4 regions of the Streptomyces sp. NPDC048506 genome follow, and region 2 is predicted to be linked to each of the others. Evidence: riboswitches for the same ligand, from Rfam matches in the RefSeq annotation. Region 2 holds a riboswitch; each other region holds the start of a gene.

What was found. Region 2 has a riboswitch for cyclic di-AMP ahead of AB0C96_RS19410 (transglycosylase family protein). Riboswitches for the same ligand answer to the same signal wherever they lie in the genome.
Positions count from the first base shown of each region.
Region 1: it holds a riboswitch for cyclic di-AMP, as region 2 does, so the genes downstream of both, AB0C96_RS17835 (M23 family metallopeptidase) here and AB0C96_RS19410 (transglycosylase family protein) in region 2, are expected to answer to the same signal.
Region 3: it holds a riboswitch for cyclic di-AMP, as region 2 does, so the genes downstream of both, AB0C96_RS10645 (C40 family peptidase) here and AB0C96_RS19410 (transglycosylase family protein) in region 2, are expected to answer to the same signal.
Region 4: it holds a riboswitch for cyclic di-AMP, as region 2 does, so the genes downstream of both, AB0C96_RS11820 (M23 family metallopeptidase) here and AB0C96_RS19410 (transglycosylase family protein) in region 2, are expected to answer to the same signal.

Region 1 covers NZ_JBEZIX010000019.1:119,541-123,745, reverse strand. Annotated here, with positions in the region: gene AB0C96_RS17845 (HPr family phosphocarrier protein) at 1-16, shown strand, start outside; gene AB0C96_RS17840 (GntR family transcriptional regulator) at 405-1,097, opposite strand; gene AB0C96_RS17835 (M23 family metallopeptidase) at 1,271-2,071, opposite strand; cyclic di-AMP (ydaO/yuaA leader) riboswitch at 2,084-2,240, opposite strand; gene AB0C96_RS17830 (pitrilysin family protein) at 2,503-3,885, opposite strand; gene AB0C96_RS17825 (pitrilysin family protein) at 3,924-4,205, opposite strand, start outside.
Region 2 covers NZ_JBEZIX010000022.1:31,771-35,975, forward strand. Annotated here, with positions in the region: gene AB0C96_RS19400 (cytochrome P450) at 1-618, shown strand, start outside; gene AB0C96_RS19405 (transglycosylase family protein) at 869-1,924, shown strand; cyclic di-AMP (ydaO/yuaA leader) riboswitch at 2,176-2,344, shown strand; gene AB0C96_RS19410 (transglycosylase family protein) at 2,352-3,026, shown strand; gene eno (phosphopyruvate hydratase) at 3,374-4,205, shown strand, end outside.
Region 3 covers NZ_JBEZIX010000010.1:130,516-134,720, reverse strand. Annotated here, with positions in the region: gene AB0C96_RS10655 (NlpC/P60 family protein) at 1-127, opposite strand, end outside; gene AB0C96_RS10650 (hypothetical protein) at 449-802, shown strand; gene AB0C96_RS10645 (C40 family peptidase) at 1,069-2,214, opposite strand; cyclic di-AMP (ydaO/yuaA leader) riboswitch at 2,222-2,391, opposite strand; gene pcrA (DNA helicase PcrA) at 2,746-4,205, shown strand, end outside.
Region 4 covers NZ_JBEZIX010000012.1:23,002-27,206, forward strand. Annotated here, with positions in the region: gene AB0C96_RS11815 (aldo/keto reductase) at 1-288, opposite strand, end outside; gene AB0C96_RS11820 (M23 family metallopeptidase) at 365-1,510, opposite strand; cyclic di-AMP (ydaO/yuaA leader) riboswitch at 1,522-1,676, opposite strand; gene AB0C96_RS11825 (DUF2332 domain-containing protein) at 1,959-3,101, shown strand; gene AB0C96_RS11830 (PP2C family protein-serine/threonine phosphatase) at 3,198-4,205, opposite strand, start outside.

The DNA.
Region 1 (4,205 bases), on a different contig from region 2:
CCCCGAGACCGTCTGACTTCCCCACCGGGCCCGCCAGGGCCCGGGCAGCGTGCGGCGGCCCCGCCGCGGCGACCGACCCCGGTCCGCCGCGGCGGGGCCGTCCGCGTACTGCGCCCGCGCTCCCCCGCCGCCGCCCTCCCGCTCCGGGCCGCGCCGCGCTGCGCTGCGCCCATTGGGAATCCCCGGACCGGCTGCACGGCCCGCACGGCCCGCACGGCCCGCACGCGAAGGATTGTGTCCGAATTTCTGGGGCCGCCGCGGGGAATTCCTTATTTCCGGCGCCGAGAAATGGGCAGGCCGAATTCTGACCGGAGTCGGAACACGCGCCGCCCGACCCGATAACGGATATCGCGGGGCGCACCGCGGAATTACCTTCCGGCGTCTCTTTGTATACGCGGTGATTGTTAAGAGCGGGCGCGTGCCGTGTTGACGGGTCGTTTCGGATCCCTCACCTCGGCCGCCGCGGCGGGACGCCGCAGCCGGTACACCGGCCGGGAGCGCTCGATGTGGGCGGCCATCAGGGCACGCGCCCGCTCCCCGTCACCACGGGCCACCGCGTCCAGCACGGCGCCGTGTTCGTCCCACGACTCTCCGGACCGGGCCGGCGGCTCCACCGCGTACATCCACTCGATCTTGCGTCGCAGCTGGGTGAGCAGCGCGGTCAGGCTGGCGCTGCCGGCCGCCTGGGCGAGCGTCTCATGGAACCAGCCGTCCAGTTGACGCAGGTCCGCGGGGTTGCCCTGGCGGGCCCGCTCCCGGCCGAGCCGCACCAGGCCGCGCAGCACCTTCAGATGGGCCGGGCTGCGCCGGGCGGCCGCGCGGGCGGCGCCCAGCGGCTCCAACAGGGCGCGGATGTCGAGGAGATCGGCGGCCTCCTGCTCGGTGGGCTCGGCGACGCAGGCGCCCGCGTGGTGGCGAGTGGTGACGAAGCCCTCGGACTGAAGGGTGCGCAGCGCCTCGCGGACCGGCACCCTGGAGACGCCGTAACGCGCCGCCAGGATCTCCTCGATCAACCGGCTCCCCGGCGCGAGTGCGCCGGAGACGATGTCCTCGCGAATCGCCGTGCACACCGCATGCGCGGAAATATGGCCTCGCATCGTCCGTGCCTCCGCCGTAATCCCCTGGAAACGCCGCCGGTTGGCGACTTTTCCGTGACTCTATTCGACCGGGACGGCTTTTCCGACGGGCTCCGGATATTCATGGATATTTTTTGGCCAGCGGACGATGCGCGATCCCGCGGTGCGGTGTGCCGGTGCGATGACGGAACGGGTCAGACGTTCACGCCGTGCGCGCGCAGATAGGCGATGGGGTCCATGTCCGAGCCGTAGTCGGGCGAGGTGCGGGCCTCGAAGTGCAGGTGCGGACCGGTGACGTTGCCGGTGGCACCGGAGAGGCCGATCTGCTGGCCGGGGGTGACCTGCTGGCCCACCGAGACGCCGATCGACGACAGGTGGCCGTACTGGGTGTACGTACCGTCGTTCATCTTGATCACGATGTTGTTGCCGTACGCACCGCCCCAGCCGGCCTCGACGACGGTGCCCGCGCCGACGGCGTGCACCGAGGTCCCGGAGGCGGCGTGGAAGTCGATGCCGGTGTGGCTGCCCGAGGACCACAGGCTGCTGGAGGCCTTGTAGCCGGTGGAGACGTACGAGTCGGCGATCGGGGCGACGAAGGCGTTGAGGCGCTTGCGCTCGGCGTCGCGGGCGGCGCGCTCCTTGGCCTCGCGCTCGGCCTTGGCCTTCTTCAGCGCCGCCTCGGCGTGCCGCTTGGCCTCGTCGGCCTGCTTCTTGGCGACGGCCTCGGCCTGTGCCTGGACGGCCGCGGCCTCGGCGGCGGCCTGCTGTGCGTCGGCCTGCGCCGAGACGTGGTCGGCGAGCTCGTCGCCGAGCACGACGGCCTGCTGGAGACCGGTGTCCTGGGTGCGCGCCTCGTCCGTGGCGGCCAGTGCCGGGGAGGCCACGGTGGCGACCACGCCGGATGCCGCGAGGGTGGCTATGCCGGCGAGGTGACGGGTCGTGCGAGCGGTACGGCTCGCACGGCGGTGCTTCCCGGTGGCACGGGTGAACGCCATGTGCTGGCTTGTCCTTTCCTTCCTTCTCGCCTACCGGGTTAGCTGACGGGTTCGGAGCAGGAAGGTCTCCTACGGGCTCCTCCGGGGAGGAGTCCGATTCACCCCAAGGGACGGTTGGGTCCCCGGCTCCCCTGGCTCGCGCCGTACGGGGACTCGGCGATGACTGTCCGGTGCCACTGTTGTGGCGGAGTTGTGACGAACAGCCGGACCGACGCTAATCGGGACAACTTTCGATGGGCAAACAGAAGCCGGTTTTTGTGCGGGATCCCACAAGTACTGGCGCCACCAGCCACCTCAAACCGGACATACGACGGCTCCCGTGGTGCTCTGGCACCACGGGAGCCGTAGATGAGGCGCTGACCATCCCTCAGGCGACGGGCAGTCAGCTGACGGGGTGACGGACCGGGGAGAGCTCTCCGGACCCGTGTCCGCTAACCGCCGACGACCGTCACCTCGCCGAGGCCCAGCGCCCGCACCGGCTCGGCGATCTGCGCCGCGTCGCCCACCAGGACCGTCACCAGGCGGTCCGTCGGGAAGGCGTTGACCACCGCCGCGGTCGCCTCGACCGTGCCGGTCTCCGCGAGCCGGAGGTACAACTGCGCCTGGAAGTCGTCCGGGAGCTGCTGCTCGACCTGGTCGGCGAGGGTGCCCGCGACGGCCGCCGCGGTCTCGTACTTCAGCGGGGCGACGCCGACCAGGTTCTGCACGGCGACATCGCGCTCCTCGTCCGTCAGCCCCTCCGCCGCCAGGGTCCGCAGCACCTTCCACAGGTCCTCCAGCGCGGGGACGGTGGAGGCGGTGTCCACCGAGCCGCTGATCGCCAGCAGTGCGGCGCCGGTGGCCCCCTCGGGGGACGTGGGGGCGGTGGAGCGCAGCACCTGGCCGAAGGCGCGCACCCCGTAGGTGTAGCCCTTCTCCTCCCGCAGCACGCGGTCCAGGCGGGAGGTGAGGGTGCCGCCCAGGCAGTACGTGCCGAGGATCTGCGCGGGCCACACCCGGTCGTGCCGGTCGGCGCCGACGCGGCCGATGAGCAGCTGCGTCTGGACCGCGCCCGGGCGGTCCACGATCACCACGCGGCCGGTGTCGTCGGCGACGATCGGGGAGGCCTTCAGCGGCTCGGCGGGCGAGCCGGTCCAGGCGCCGAGGGTGTCGGCGAGCGCCGCGTCCAGGTCGACGCCGGTGAAGTCGCCGACGATCACCGCGGTGGCCGTGGCCGGCCGGACGTGGGCGTCGTAGAAGGCGCGGACGGCCGCCGCGTCGATGCGGACGACGGTCTCCTCGGTGCCCTGGCGGGGCCGCGACATCCGGGCCGTCGCCGGGAACAGCTCCTTGGACAGCGCCATCGCGGCGCGCCGGGCCGGGTTGGCGAGCTCGTGCGGGATCTCGTCGAGGCGGTTGCGCACCAGCCGCTCGATCTCGCTCTCCGGGAACGCGGGGGCGCGCAGCGCGTCGGCGAGCAGGCCGAGCGCACGGGGCAGCCGGGAGGCCGGGACCTCCAGGGAGACCCGGACGCCGGGGTGGTCGGCGTGCGCGTCCAGCGTGGCGCCGCAGCGCTCCAGCTCGGCGGCGAACTCCTCGGCGGTGTGCTTGTCGGTGCCCTCGGACAGGGCGCGCGCCATGATCGTGGCGACGCCGTCCAGGCCGTCGGGCTCGGCGTCCAGCGGAGCCACCAGGTTGATCTCGACGGCGACGACCTGCTGGCCGGGGCGGTGGCTGGTCAGGAGCGTGAGGCCGTTGGGGAGTTGGCCGCGGTCGGGGGCCGGGAAGGCCCACGGCTTGGGCGCGCCGCTCCGCGGCTGGGGGTGGAGGTCCATGGCGGTCTCGGGGGAACCTGCGCGGGTGGTGGCGTCGCTCACTGGTCCGCCTCCCCTTCCTCGGTGTCGGCGGTGTCGGTGGGCTCCGCGGTTGCGGTGGGCTCGTAGACCAGTACGGCACGGTTGTCGGGGCGCAGCCGGGCCTTGGCGACCTCCTGCACCTCCCCGGGGGTGATCTCCAGGACGCGCTGCACGGCGGTCAGCGCGAGCTGCGGATCGCCGAACAGGACGGCGTAGCGGCACAGTTCGTCGGCGCGGCCGCTGACCGTGGCCAGCCGGTCCAGCCATTCGCGCTCCAGCTGGGCCTGCGCGCGCTCCAT
Region 2 (4,205 bases):
GCCGACGACCTGATCTCCGGGCTGATCCGGGCCTCCGACCACGGTGAGCACCTCACCGAGAACGAGGCCGCCGCGATGGCGTTCATCCTGCTCTTCGCCGGCTTCGAGACCACCGTCAACCTCATCGGCAACGGCACCTACGCCCTGCTGCGCCACCCTGCCCAGCGCGAGCTGCTCCAGAAGTCGATCGCGGCGGGCGACACCGATCTGCTCGGCACCGCGGTGGAGGAGCTGCTCCGCTACGACGGTCCGGTGGAGCTGGCCACCTGGCGGTTCGCGACCGAGGACCTGACGCTCGGCGGAGCGCGGATCGCCGAGGGCGATCCCGTCCTGGTCGTGCTGGCCGCCGCGGACCGCGACCCGTCACGCTTCGTCGAACCGGACGTGCTCGATCTGACCCGACGCGACAACCAGCACCTGGGGTACGGCCACGGCATCCACTACTGCCTGGGCGCACCGCTCGCCCGGCTCGAAGGGCAGACCGCGCTCGCGACCCTGCTGACCCGACTCCCGGACCTCCGGCTGGCCGGGGATCCGGACGCCCTGCGCTGGCGCGGCGGGCTCATCATGCGCGGACTGCGGTCGCTTCCGGTGGAGTTCACGCCCGAGCGGTCCTGACCAGCGCCGGGACGCGAACTGACGCAACGTCAGCCACGTGACCTTAACGTGATCTGCGCTACACCGGCTTGTGACTACCCGTGACCCCGGTTACTTTTCCACCGGCGATCAACGCTTCCCGAACATCCAGTCGAGGACCCGGTCGGTCGCCGAACAACTCAACCGCCGCGCGAAAGGCATCCGCATGCGTTCCGGGAACGGCCGACACCGACGCCCCCGTCAGGCACCGGCCATCTTTGTCACGGCGGGAGTGACCGGCGCAGGGCTCGCACTGCCCCTGCTCTCCGCCAGCGGTGCGCACGCCGCCGACACGGCCACCTGGGACAAGGTCGCCCAGTGCGAGAGCGGCGGGGTGTGGAGCGCGGCCTCGGGCAACGGCTTCTACGGCGGGCTACAGCTGACCCAGCAGATGTGGGACGACTACGGCGGCGGCGCCTACGCCTCGCGCCCCGACCTCGCCAGTCGCGCCCAGCAGATCGCGGTGGCCGAGTCGATCCTCGACGACCGGGGCCCGGACGCCTGGCCGAGCTGCGCGGTGAACGCCGGGCTGACCAAGGACGGCCGCGCACCGCAGGTCGACCCGGGCAACGCCAGCACTCCGCTGCCCGACCCCGTGGACCGTGGGGTCGACCCGGACCGTTCCTGGGACCCGTCGGGCAACCAGGGCGAGAACGGTGACGAGCCGTCCGACCGGCCGTCCGACGCGACGCCCTCGCCCTCCGCCTCCGACACCTCCGGCTCCGACGACGCCTCCCGGCGCCCGGACCACGACCACGGGTCCTCCGGCTCCAAGGCGCCGGGCCACGACGGCGACGGCGACGGCGCCTCCCGCCCCGGTGACCCGTCCCGTACCGGCGACCCGTCCGACGCCGCCGGATCGACCGACGCCACCGGATCGACCGACGGCACGGGATCGTCCGACGGTGCCGGGTCATCGGACGACAAGGGATCGTCCGACCCCGACGGGCCGTCCGACGGCGGCAGCCGTACGGACACCTCCGGCACCCCGCACCAGGTGCCCCCCAAGGGCAAGCACCGCGGCGACGTCGATGACACCGACGGGGACGGCGGGCGCTCCGCCGGCGGCCGGCACGCCTCGCGCGGCGACGATGCGCCCCGCACGGACCCGGCGGCCGACGGCGACTACACCGTGCGCCCGGGTGACAGCCTGTCAGCCATCGCCACGGCGCACCGGCTGCCCGGCGGCTGGCCCGCGCTCTACGAGCGCAACGAGGGCGTCATCGGCGCCGACGCGGACCTGATCCAGCCGGGGCAGCGGCTCGATCTCGGGAATGCGCAAGGCTAGTTCGCGGCCTTCGTCCGTTTTGGCGAAAGTGAGACAAGGGTCTCTTTGCGCCCGGTGAACCCCGGTCCGTCCGGTGTCGTCGGACCCTGTCCCACCTGCGGATATGTGACCATCCTGTGATCAAAAGCGGTCAACTTGGTTCAGATGATGGGGTTTGAACACCAAGGGGATTACTGCTTACGGTCATGACCGCTCGCCAAAGCGGGCCCCTCCGATCACACGCCGAGTCCTGCCGGTGATCGGAGGCAGTTGACGCGCAAGCGCCGAAGGCAGGAGCGGGGGAACCAAGGTAAGTGCCGGCCCGGCCCGTGACAGCGGGTCAGCCGGCTTGGGGTGAAGCCCGGTGCGTTCGACGCACCGGCCGGGCCACTCACAGTCCGAACCCGACAGCTCACCTCGTAGGCGTCGGTGAGGAAACGAACGAACCATGCTGATCAACAAGGGCAAGCACCGTCGTCCCTCCAAGGCCGTCCGCGTCGCCACCCTCGCCGGTGTCGCCGGTGCCGCCGTGGCCGTCCCGCTGATGGGCGCCACCTCCGCCTCCGCCGCCTCCGTCGCCACCTGGGACAAGGTCGCCCAGTGCGAGTCCGGCGGGAACTGGTCGATCAACACCGGTAACGGCTACTACGGTGGCCTTCAGTTCTCCAACTCCAGCTGGGCCGCCGCCGGTGGCACCCAGTACGCGGCGCGCGCCGACCTGGCCACCAAGTCCCAGCAGATCGCCGTCGCCGAGAAGCTCCTCGCCATCCAGGGCCCGGGCGCCTGGTCCTGCGCCGGTGCCGGCGGCCTGACCGCCGGTGGCCCGTCCCCCGACCTGGACACCAGCGCGCCCGCGCAGACCAAGTCCGCGCCGCAGAAGAGCGACGACGCCGTGCGGAAGTCCACCCCGGCCCCCAAGGCCGAGAAGGCGCAGCCGGCCCCGAAGAAGTCCGAGGCGAAGAAGTCCGACGGTCAGGGCACCTACACCGTCAAGCCGGGTGACACCCTCGCGAAGATCGCCAAGGCGCACGGCACCAACTGGAAGGCGCTCTACGCGGCCAACAAGTCGGTCGTCGGCGGCAACCCGAACCTGATCTTCCCGGGTCAGAAGCTCAGCGTCTGAGCCGTCCCGCGCCGGGACCCCCACCGGCCCCGGCGGGCACCCGGTCCCGTCCGGCCGGTTTCCCGTGAGTTCCCCCTGAGACAGCCCCGCCGGGGCGCGCCCTCCCCCCGGCGCACCCCGGCGGGGCTGCTCGCACTCTCCGCGCGCCCGGGATGCACACGCCGGTGACCTGCTACGTCCCGCGGTTTTTCCCGCTCAGCGAACAATGCGGAGAACGCCCGATGAACTGCGCCTTTGCGTTCTTTGTTCCGTAATTCCGTCCCACGGAGCGGGCCGAGGGCAAGCGGACGCGCCCGGGGCCGTTAGGCTCATGCCGGAGAACTCCAGACACCCATGAAGGAGACAACGTGCCGTCCATCGACGTCGTCGTAGCCCGCGAAATTCTCGACTCGCGAGGTAATCCCACGGTCGAGGTCGAGGTCGGCCTCGACGACGGCAGCACGGGCCGTGCCGCCGTCCCGTCCGGTGCCTCCACCGGCGCCTTCGAGGCCATCGAGCTCCGCGACGGCGACCCGAACCGCTACCTCGGCAAGGGCGTCGAGAAGGCCGTCCTGGCCGTCATCGAGCAGATCGGCCCGGAGCTCGTCGGCTACGACGCGACCGAGCAGCGGCTGATCGACCAGGCGATGTTCGACCTGGACGCCACCGACAACAAGGGCTCGCTCGGCGCCAACGCCATCCTCGGCGTCTCCCTCGCCGTCGCGCACGCCGCCTCGGAGGCCAGCGACCTCCCGCTGTTCCGCTACCTCGGCGGCCCGAACGCGCACATCCTGCCCGTCCCGATGATGAACATCCTGAACGGCGGCTCGCACGCCGACTCCAACGTGGACATCCAGGAGTTCATGATCGCCCCGATCGGCGCGGAGTCCTTCTCCGAGGCGCTGCGCTGGGGCGCCGAGGTCTACCACACCCTCAAGAAGGTCCTGAAGGAGCGCGGTCTGTCCACCGGCCTCGGTGACGAGGGCGGCTTCGCCCCCAACCTGGGCTCCAACCGCGAGGCCCTGGACCTCATCCTGGAGGCCATCAAGCAGGCCGGCTACGCCCCCGGTCAGGACATCGCCCTCGCCCTGGACGTCGCCGCCTCCGAGTTCTACAAGGACGGCAAGTACGTCTTCGAGGGCAAGGAGCGCTCCGCCGCCGAGATGACGGAGTACTACGAGGAGCTCGTCTCCGCGTACC
Region 3 (4,205 bases), on a different contig from region 2:
TGGCGGCGCCTGCGAGGGCCAGGGTGGCGGCCGTACGAGCGGTGCGCGCACTGCGCGAGCCGCCGCCGATGAGCGCGGCGAGCGGATGCTGCCTGGGCTTGCGGTGCGAGGCCACGGTGGCCGTCACTTCCTTCCCTTAGGGCCGTCGGCCCGGCGGCGGTCCGCTTCGAGGCGCGGGCCGCCGCCTGACCTTCGGCGGGGCGGCCGGCGGACACCGGTGTGGAGCCCGGCGATGGCGGGGAGCCGGCCGCCTGGAGGAGGACGCTAGACCTGGGCGTCACGGGGGTGAGCCCGTTTGCCCGGCATTGTTCGGTTTCGACCGGCGCCGGTACGCGGCTGACCGCGGCGCCATGACCGCGCGGCCGGGACCGGTCTGCCGTGACCGAAGCGGCGATTGTGTGCGCCCTGCCGGAAGGGCCGTGCTATGCGGCGGCTACGATCCAGCACTATGGACGTAGTAATCAATGTCTTCGTCGGCCTGCACATCATCGGTATCGCCGCCCTGCTGGGCGGCTTCCTGACCCAGATGAAGGCGATGGGCGCGGGCACCGCGCGCTTCGTACCGGCCATGCTGCACGGCGCGCTGACGATGCTGGTGACCGGCATCGTGCTGGTGGGCCTCAACCAGGCCGAGGGCCACACCCTCAACAACATCAAGATCGGCATCAAGATGGCCGTCCTGGTGGTGATCCTGGCGCTGGTGTACGTCAAGCGGGACGAGGAGACGGTCGCCAAGCCGGTCTTCGCCACGGTGGGCGGGCTCACGGTCGCCAACATCTTCATCGCGGTGCTCTGGACCTGAGCGACGGACCGCATCGCGCGCCGAACGGATCGGACCACGCACCGCGCGCCGAACGGATCGCACCGCGCACCGCGCGCCGAACGGATCGCACCGCGCACCGCGCACCGAACGGACCGCACAACGCATCGCGGCCGCCCCGTCACGGCGGCCTCAACCGCACACCGCGCGGTCCTCGCACTCCGGGATCCGGAGGCGAGGGCCGCGCGGCGGCGTGTGGGGGGTGGCCCGTGGGGGGTGGCCTTGAGGGGGTGGAGCGGGGCCGCGGCTCAGGCCGGGCGGACGCTCCCGTAGATCGGCATGTAGTAGATCGACTCCACCCGGACGTTGGCGCCCGGGTGCGGGGCGTGGATCATCTTGCCGTCGCCTATGTACATGCCGACGTGGCTGATGTCGTCGAAGAAGAAGACGAGGTCACCGGGCTGGAGGTTGCTGGTCGCCACCCGCTGGCCGACCTTGACCTGGTCCCAGGTGGTGCGCGGCAGATCGACACCGGCCGCCTTCCAGGCCGCCTGCGTCAGCCCCGAGCAGTCGTAGGAGTTGGGGCCGGTCGCGCCCCAGACGTACGGCTTGCCTATCTGGGCGCGGGCGAACGCCAGGGCCTTTTCGGCCTTGGTGGAGTTCGAGCTCCCGGTGGAGCCGCCGCTGCTGGTGCCACCACCGGTCTGCCCGCCGGACGTGCCGCCGGTCTGCTGCTGTCGCTCGCGCTCCTGCTGCCGGCGCGCCTCCTCCTCGGCCTTGCGCTTGGCCGCCGCCTCCTTCTGGCGCTCCAACTCCGCCAGCCGCGCCTTCTCCTGGGCGGTCAGCCGCGACAGCAGTTGCCGGGTCTCGGCGAGCTTCTGCTGGACGGACTGCTTGGACGCCTTGAGGGAGGACTGCGTCTCCTGGAGCTGATCCAGGCTGCGGCTCGCCTCGGCCCGCTGGCGCGCCGCCGCTGACGCCTGCTTCTGGTAGTCGGCGACGGCCTGCTGCTGCCGGCTGGTCAGCCGCTCCATCAGGTGGCTGCGGTCGAAGAACTGCTGCGGGTCCTTGGCGAGCATCAGCTGCGCCGTCGGGTTCATCCCACCGCTCCGGTACTGCGCCGAGGCGAAGGTGCCCAGTTCGCGCCGGGAGTCGTTCATCTTCTGCGCGCGCTTGGCGGCGTCGTTGAGCAGACCGTTGACGGCGTCCCGCTGGTGGTCGGCGCGCTCCTTGGCCGCGTTGTACTTCTGGGTGGCCACCTCGGCCTGGTGGTAGAGGCCGTCGACCTTCTGCTTGACCTCTTCGATGGACGGCTTGGGCGCACGGGGGGCGGCGTCGGCGGACTGCGAGAGCAGGGTGACCGAGGCGAGCGCCGCAGTGGTGAGCCCGGCGGCCGTACGGCGGCTTCCGGGCGAGGTGAGAACGCTGGTGCGCGGCTTGCGATGGGACGCCAAGGCCGGCAACTCCTTCCGTGGGCCGCCTACCGGGTTAGCTGTCGGGTTCGGGCGGTGTCGCTGACGGAAGGTTTGCCCTACGGTCCGTGCGTCCGCTGGCGCGTCGCACGGATCGATTCACCCCGGTGATGCGTGTGGGTCCCCGGCTCCGGCCGGGGGACCCAGGGTTGAAGGTCTTCCGGCGCGTCTGGACTCGGCGGAGGCGGCCCGTGCCGGTGCTGTCACCGACGGCGTGCGGGCTGCCCGAGCCAGGACGTTAGCCAACTCGTGTGGCTCCTGTGAAGGCTGATGTTCGATATGCCCGAAACCTTTTCGTGACCTTTTTGCGGGAGCGTCGTGGCGGATACGGACGGCGCTCGACAGCACACGGAACGAGGTCGTCCGGCACACGGAACGGGGTCGTCCGGCACACGGAACTGGGTCTTCCGCCACGCGGAAACGGGATCTTCCGCCACGCGGAACGGGGTCATCCGGCCGTCTCTCCCCACTCGCCAGCACGCTGTCGGTGCCGCGGCCTAGACTCGGTGGGCGATGAGCAGCCTCTTTGACGACAGCTTCCTGGCGGACCTCGCCCACAAGGACGAGGAGGAGCACCCGCCGCCTCCCGAGCACGAGCACGAGCCGGCCTCGGAGGAGATCCCCGCCGACCTCTTCGGCGGGCGGTTCGACGCACCGGTGCACGCGGAGCCGTACTACCGCGACGGCGCCGCCCGCCCGGTCGTCGACCCCGCGGCGCTGCTGGAGGGGCTCAACGACCAGCAGAAGGCCGCCGTGGTGCACACCGGCGGCCCGTTGCTGATCGTCGCCGGCGCCGGCTCCGGCAAGACCCGGGTGCTCACCCACCGCATCGCCCACCTGCTCGCCGAGCGCCACGTCCACCCCGGCCAGATCCTCGCGATCACGTTCACGAACAAGGCCGCGGGCGAGATGAAGGAGCGCGTGGAGCAGCTGGTCGGCCCGCGCGCCAACGCGATGTGGGTCTCCACCTTCCACAGCGCCTGCGTGCGGATCCTGCGCCGCGAGTCCAAGAAGCTGGGCTTCACGTCGTCCTTCTCGATCTACGACGCGGCCGATTCGAAGCGCCTGATGGCGCTGGTCTGCCGCGATCTGGACCTGGACCCCAAGCGCTTCCCGCCCAAGTCCTTCAGCGCCAAGATCTCCAACCTCAAGAACGAGCTCATCGACGAGGAGAGCTTCGCCGGGACGGCGGCTGGGGGCACCTCCCAGACGGAGTCTGGGGGAGGTTTTGAGAAGACCCTGGCCGAGGCGTACGCGATGTACCAGGCGCGGCTGCGCGAGGCCAACGCCCTGGACTTCGACGACATCATCATGACGACGGTCAACCTGCTCCAGGCCTTCCCCGACGTCGCCGAGCACTACCGCCGCCGCTTCCGCCACGTCCTCGTCGACGAGTACCAGGACACCAACCACGCCCAGTACACCCTCGTCCGCGAACTGGTCGGCCCCGCCGAGACCGCCGCCGAGCTGTGCGTCGTCGGCGACGCCGACCAGTCGATCTACGCCTTCCGCGGCGCGACCATCCGCAACATCCTCCAGTTCGAGGAGGACTACCCGGACGCCACGACGATCATGCTGGAGCAGAACTACCGCTCCTCGCAGACGATCCTGTCCGCCGCCAACGCGGTCATCGAGCGCAACGAGAACCGCCGCCCCAAGAACCTCTGGACGGACGCCGGCGCCGGACCCAAGATCACCGGCTATGTCGCCGACACCGAGCACGACGAGGCGCAGTTCGTCGCCGACGAGATCGACCGGCTGACCGACGCCGGCGACGCCAAGGCCGGCGACGTCGCCGTCTTCTACCGCACCAACGCCCAGTCCCGTGTCTTCGAAGAGATCTTCATCCGGGTCGGGTTGCCCTACAAGGTCGTCGGCGGTGTGCGCTTCTACGAGCGCAAGGAGGTCCGCGACATCCTCGCGTACCTGCGGGTGCTCGCCAACCCCGAGGACAGCGTCCCGCTCCGCCGCAT
Region 4 (4,205 bases), on a different contig from region 2:
GCCCTTGTAGTCGGGGTGCGCGCCCACCTTGGTGGCGATGACCACGTCGGAGCGGTTGCCGCGGGACGCCAGCCAGTTGCCGATGACGGTCTCGGATTCACCGCCCTTGTTTCCAGGGGCCCAGGCGGAGTACACGTCCGCGGTGTCGATGAAGTTGCCGCCGCCGGCCGTGTACGCGTCGAGCACGGCGAAGGACTCGGCCTCGTCGGCCGTCCAGCCGAAGACGTTGCCCCCGAGGCAGAGCGGGGAGACGGAGAGCGAACCAACAGTTTTGAGTGTCGCGGTCATACGTTGTTGGAGCGTCGGGGAGAGGGCGCATATTCCCTCTCCCCCACAACGGAGTTCCGCCGCCCCGGACGCGCCCTCAGACGTCGAGCCCGTGCTCGCGCAGCCAGGGCATCGGGTCTATCGGGTCACCGGCGCCGGGGCGTACCTCCAGGTGGAGGTGCGGGCCGGTGACGTTGCCGGTCGCGCCGACCCGGCCGATGACATCGCCCGTGTTGACCTTGCCGGAGGTCTTCACCATCGAGGACAGATGGCAGAACCAGAGCTCCGTGCCGTCGTCGAGGGTGAGCACGATGCGGTAGCCGTACGACCCGGCCCAGCCGGCCTGGGTGATGGTGCCGGAGTGCACTGCCCTGACGGGCGTGCCGGTCGGTGCGGCGAAGTCCTGCCCGGTGTGGTCGGCGACCCAGCGGTCACCGGCCTGACCGAAGCCGGCGGTCAGGGTGTACGAGGCGACCGGGGTGAGGTAGCTCTTCGCCAGCTGGGCGAGGCGTTCGGCCTCCGCCTTGCGGCGGGCCTCCTCCTCGGCCTTGCGCTTGGCCTCCAGCTCGGCGGCCTTCTTGGTGGCCGCGGCCTTCTCGGCGGTCTTCTGCGCCGCGGCCGCGTCCGTCGCGGCCTGCTTGACGGCGGCGCTCTCCGCCGCCTCGCGGGCCTCCTCCTCGGCGGCGTCCTGCTGCGTATCGGCCTGCTGGAGGATGCGGCTGCGCAGGGCCTCGCCGGCGCCGGACGCGCCCCGCTGGGTGCTCTGGCCGAGCGGACCGGACGCGGCGGAGTCCGCGCCCGAAGAAGAGTCAGAACCAGAATCAGAACCGGAATCAGAACCGGAGTCGGATCCCGAGTCGGATATGAGGTCGCCCACGCCGGGGAGGGACGCGGCGTCCGGCAGGCTGTCGGATATCTCGTGGGCCAGGCCCCCGACGTCGGGCATCGAGATCGGGACCGGCGGGCGGTCCTCGGCCGTGGCCATGCCACCCGCACCGACCGCCGCGATGACGCCGACGCCCAGGACCGTACCGCCGCGGGCGAGGCCTCCGGCGCGCTGCTTGGCCACCCGGTGCTTGCCGCGGACCGGTCGGACGGAATCCTCGGTGGGGTTCCACTCCTCCCACGGGCCGTCGCTGTCGCCGGCCGCACCGCCGCCCGCGTATCCGGGGCCGTCGAAGGCTCCTCGGTCGTCGAGTGGGTAGCCGGACGGAGCCTCGGGGGCAGGCCTGTTGGACGCCACTGGGGCGCACTCCTTTCCTTCCTTCTCGCCTACCGGGTTAGCTGACGGGTTCGGAGCAGGAAGGTCTCCTACGGGCACCCTCTGGCAGAGGCGTCCGATTCACCCCAATGTGGTGGTTCCCCGGTTCCCTTGGTGCAGTTCGAGGTGCTGGAGGTGCGTGAACAGTGCGTGCGGGATTCGGCGTCGGCGCACGGTGCCGCCTCTTGCGACGGCTGGGACGACCGCGCTGCGTTATCGGACAGTAATAGAGATCGTGGCTGTTTTCCAAGCCTTCCCGGGAAACCTTGTCCGTTCCACACGAGGTTCGGCGGGGACTTTTTCGGCCACCATGGCCGCAAACCGGGCGAGTTGACCGCCGAACGCTAAACGATCTCCCGGCGATTGTGCATGAGTCGTTATGCGGAGGGGTGCCCGCCGATTACCCAGTGTGACTGGGTAACGTCGGATCATGGTCGTCAACACCGGGAACACCGGGAGCGGGGTCATCAGCGGTAGCGCCCAGGACGTGGCGCGGCGGTACCGACATTTCTCGCGGTGGGAGGCGTACGGCCGCTCCGCCGCCCATACCGAACTGACCGCGCGGATCAGCCAGGACCCGGAGCTCTGCGACCTGCTCTCGGGGTCGCTGCCGGCCGGCAACAAACAGCAGCCGAACCTCCTGCTCGCCGCGGTCCGTTACCTCGACGGCCCGCACGCCGAACACGGACCGCGGGACGAGGCGGCCTACGGTCGCTGGCGCGAGTGGACGGTCCGGCACTGGGACGAGGTCCGTGCGGTGGTCATGCAGCGCGCCACCCAGACCAACGAACCGGCCCGCTGCGCCACCCTGCTGCCGCTGCTCGCCCGACTCACCCAGCCACTGGCCCTGCTGGAGGTCGGCACCTCGGCCGGCCTGTGTCTGCACCCCGACCGTTACCGCTACCGCTACGCGTACCGGCAGGACCCCGGGGGCGCCGTCCGGACGACCGAGCTGGGCCCGGCGACGAGCCCGGCGCTCTTCACATGCCGTACCGAGCCGGCGGCCGGGCGGCTGCCCGACCGGATGCCGGAGGTCGTCTGGCGGGCCGGTATCGACCTGAACCCGCTCGACGCCGTCGCCGAGCCGGACGACCTGCGCTGGCTGCGGGCGCTCGTCTGGCCCGGCGAGGAGGAGCGGGCGGCCCACCTCTCGGCGGCCGTCGAGGCGGTGCGCACGGCGCCGCGGCCGCGGATCGCTCGCGGGGACCTGATCGACGAGCTGCCCGCGCTGGCCGCCGCCGCGCCGCCCGAGGCGACCCTGGTCGTCTTCCACAGCGCGGTGCTGACCTACCTCGCGCCGGCCCGCCGCGTGGAGTTCGCGGACCGTGTGCGCACGGTACTCGACGGGCACCCCGGCGGCGGGCACTGGATCTCCAACGAGCACCACTCCGTCCTGCCGTGGACCGCCGGGCCGGAGCAGGACTCCTGGCACTCGGAGGACGGACTGCTGCTGACCCTCGCCCTGGACGGGCGCCCGGTCGCCCGCACCGGGCAGCACGGACAGAGCCTGCGCGGCCTGCCGGACCCCACGGCACAGGCCGAGCCCACGGCGCAGACCGGACCCGCGGCGTAGACCGGACCACCCTCCACCACCCACCGTCCACCACCCACCGTCCACCACCCCCGTCCCCGCCCCCGTCCCGGCCAACTGCCCGCCGAGGAGGCCCCCTCACGTCCCCATCGGCCGCTGCACCGCCAGCAGGGCCATATCGTCCGCCTGCGCCCCGCCCGTGTACCGGGCGACGTCCTCGACGAGGGTGTCCAGGAGGCCGTCCGGACCGGCGAAGAGGCGGCCGCGCAGCCGGTCCGACGGGTCGTAGAAGCAACCGCTGCCGTCGCGGGCCTCGGTGACGCCGTCGGTGAAGCACAGCAGCAGCGCACCGGCCGGGAAGAAGGTCTCGTCCGACCGGTCCGGCCAACTCGCCACGTCACTCATCCCCAGCGGCAGCGCCGGCGCCGCGGGGACCAGTTCGCGCAGCCCGCCGTCCGGGGTGAGCATCAGGGGAGCCGGATGGCCCCGGTTGAGGACCCGTAGGACGGACTGACCGTCAGCGGGGAGCTCGGCCAGCACCGCCGTGGTGAACCCTTCGGCCCGTTCGATCCCCGCGCGCCGCCGGCCCTCCCGTTGCAGCGCCCGCTCCAGCCGGCCCGCCACCGCCTCCAGCGTGACCTCCTGCTCGGCCGCCTCCCGGAACGCGCCGATGACCACCACCGCGGCCTCCACCGCCTCCAGCCCCTTGCCGCGCACATCGCCGACGATCAGCCGTACGCCGTGCGGGGTGTCCTGCACCGCATAGAGGTCGCCGCCGATCCGGGCGTCCACCCGCGCACCCAGGTACCGGGCGGCGACCGCGAACCCGGCCAGCCGCTCCGGCGGCACCGGCAGCACGGCGCGCTGGGCGGCCTCCGAGACGTCCCGTACGGACGCCAGCCGAGCGCCGGTCAGCCGGAGCGCCCGGTTGATGCCGAGCGCCAGCAGGGCCACGACGAAGACCGTGGCGACCTCCGTCACCGACTGGTGGTACCCCGTGTCGGTGCTGCGGTAGGCGACCACCCAGATCTCGCCCGCCAGGGCGGCCAACACGGTGAGGACGGTGGCCCGCAGCGAGAACAGCGGCGCAGCGACCAGTGGGGCGGCGGAGAAGAAGGGGGCGGCGGTGTAGCTGGGCGGGGTGCT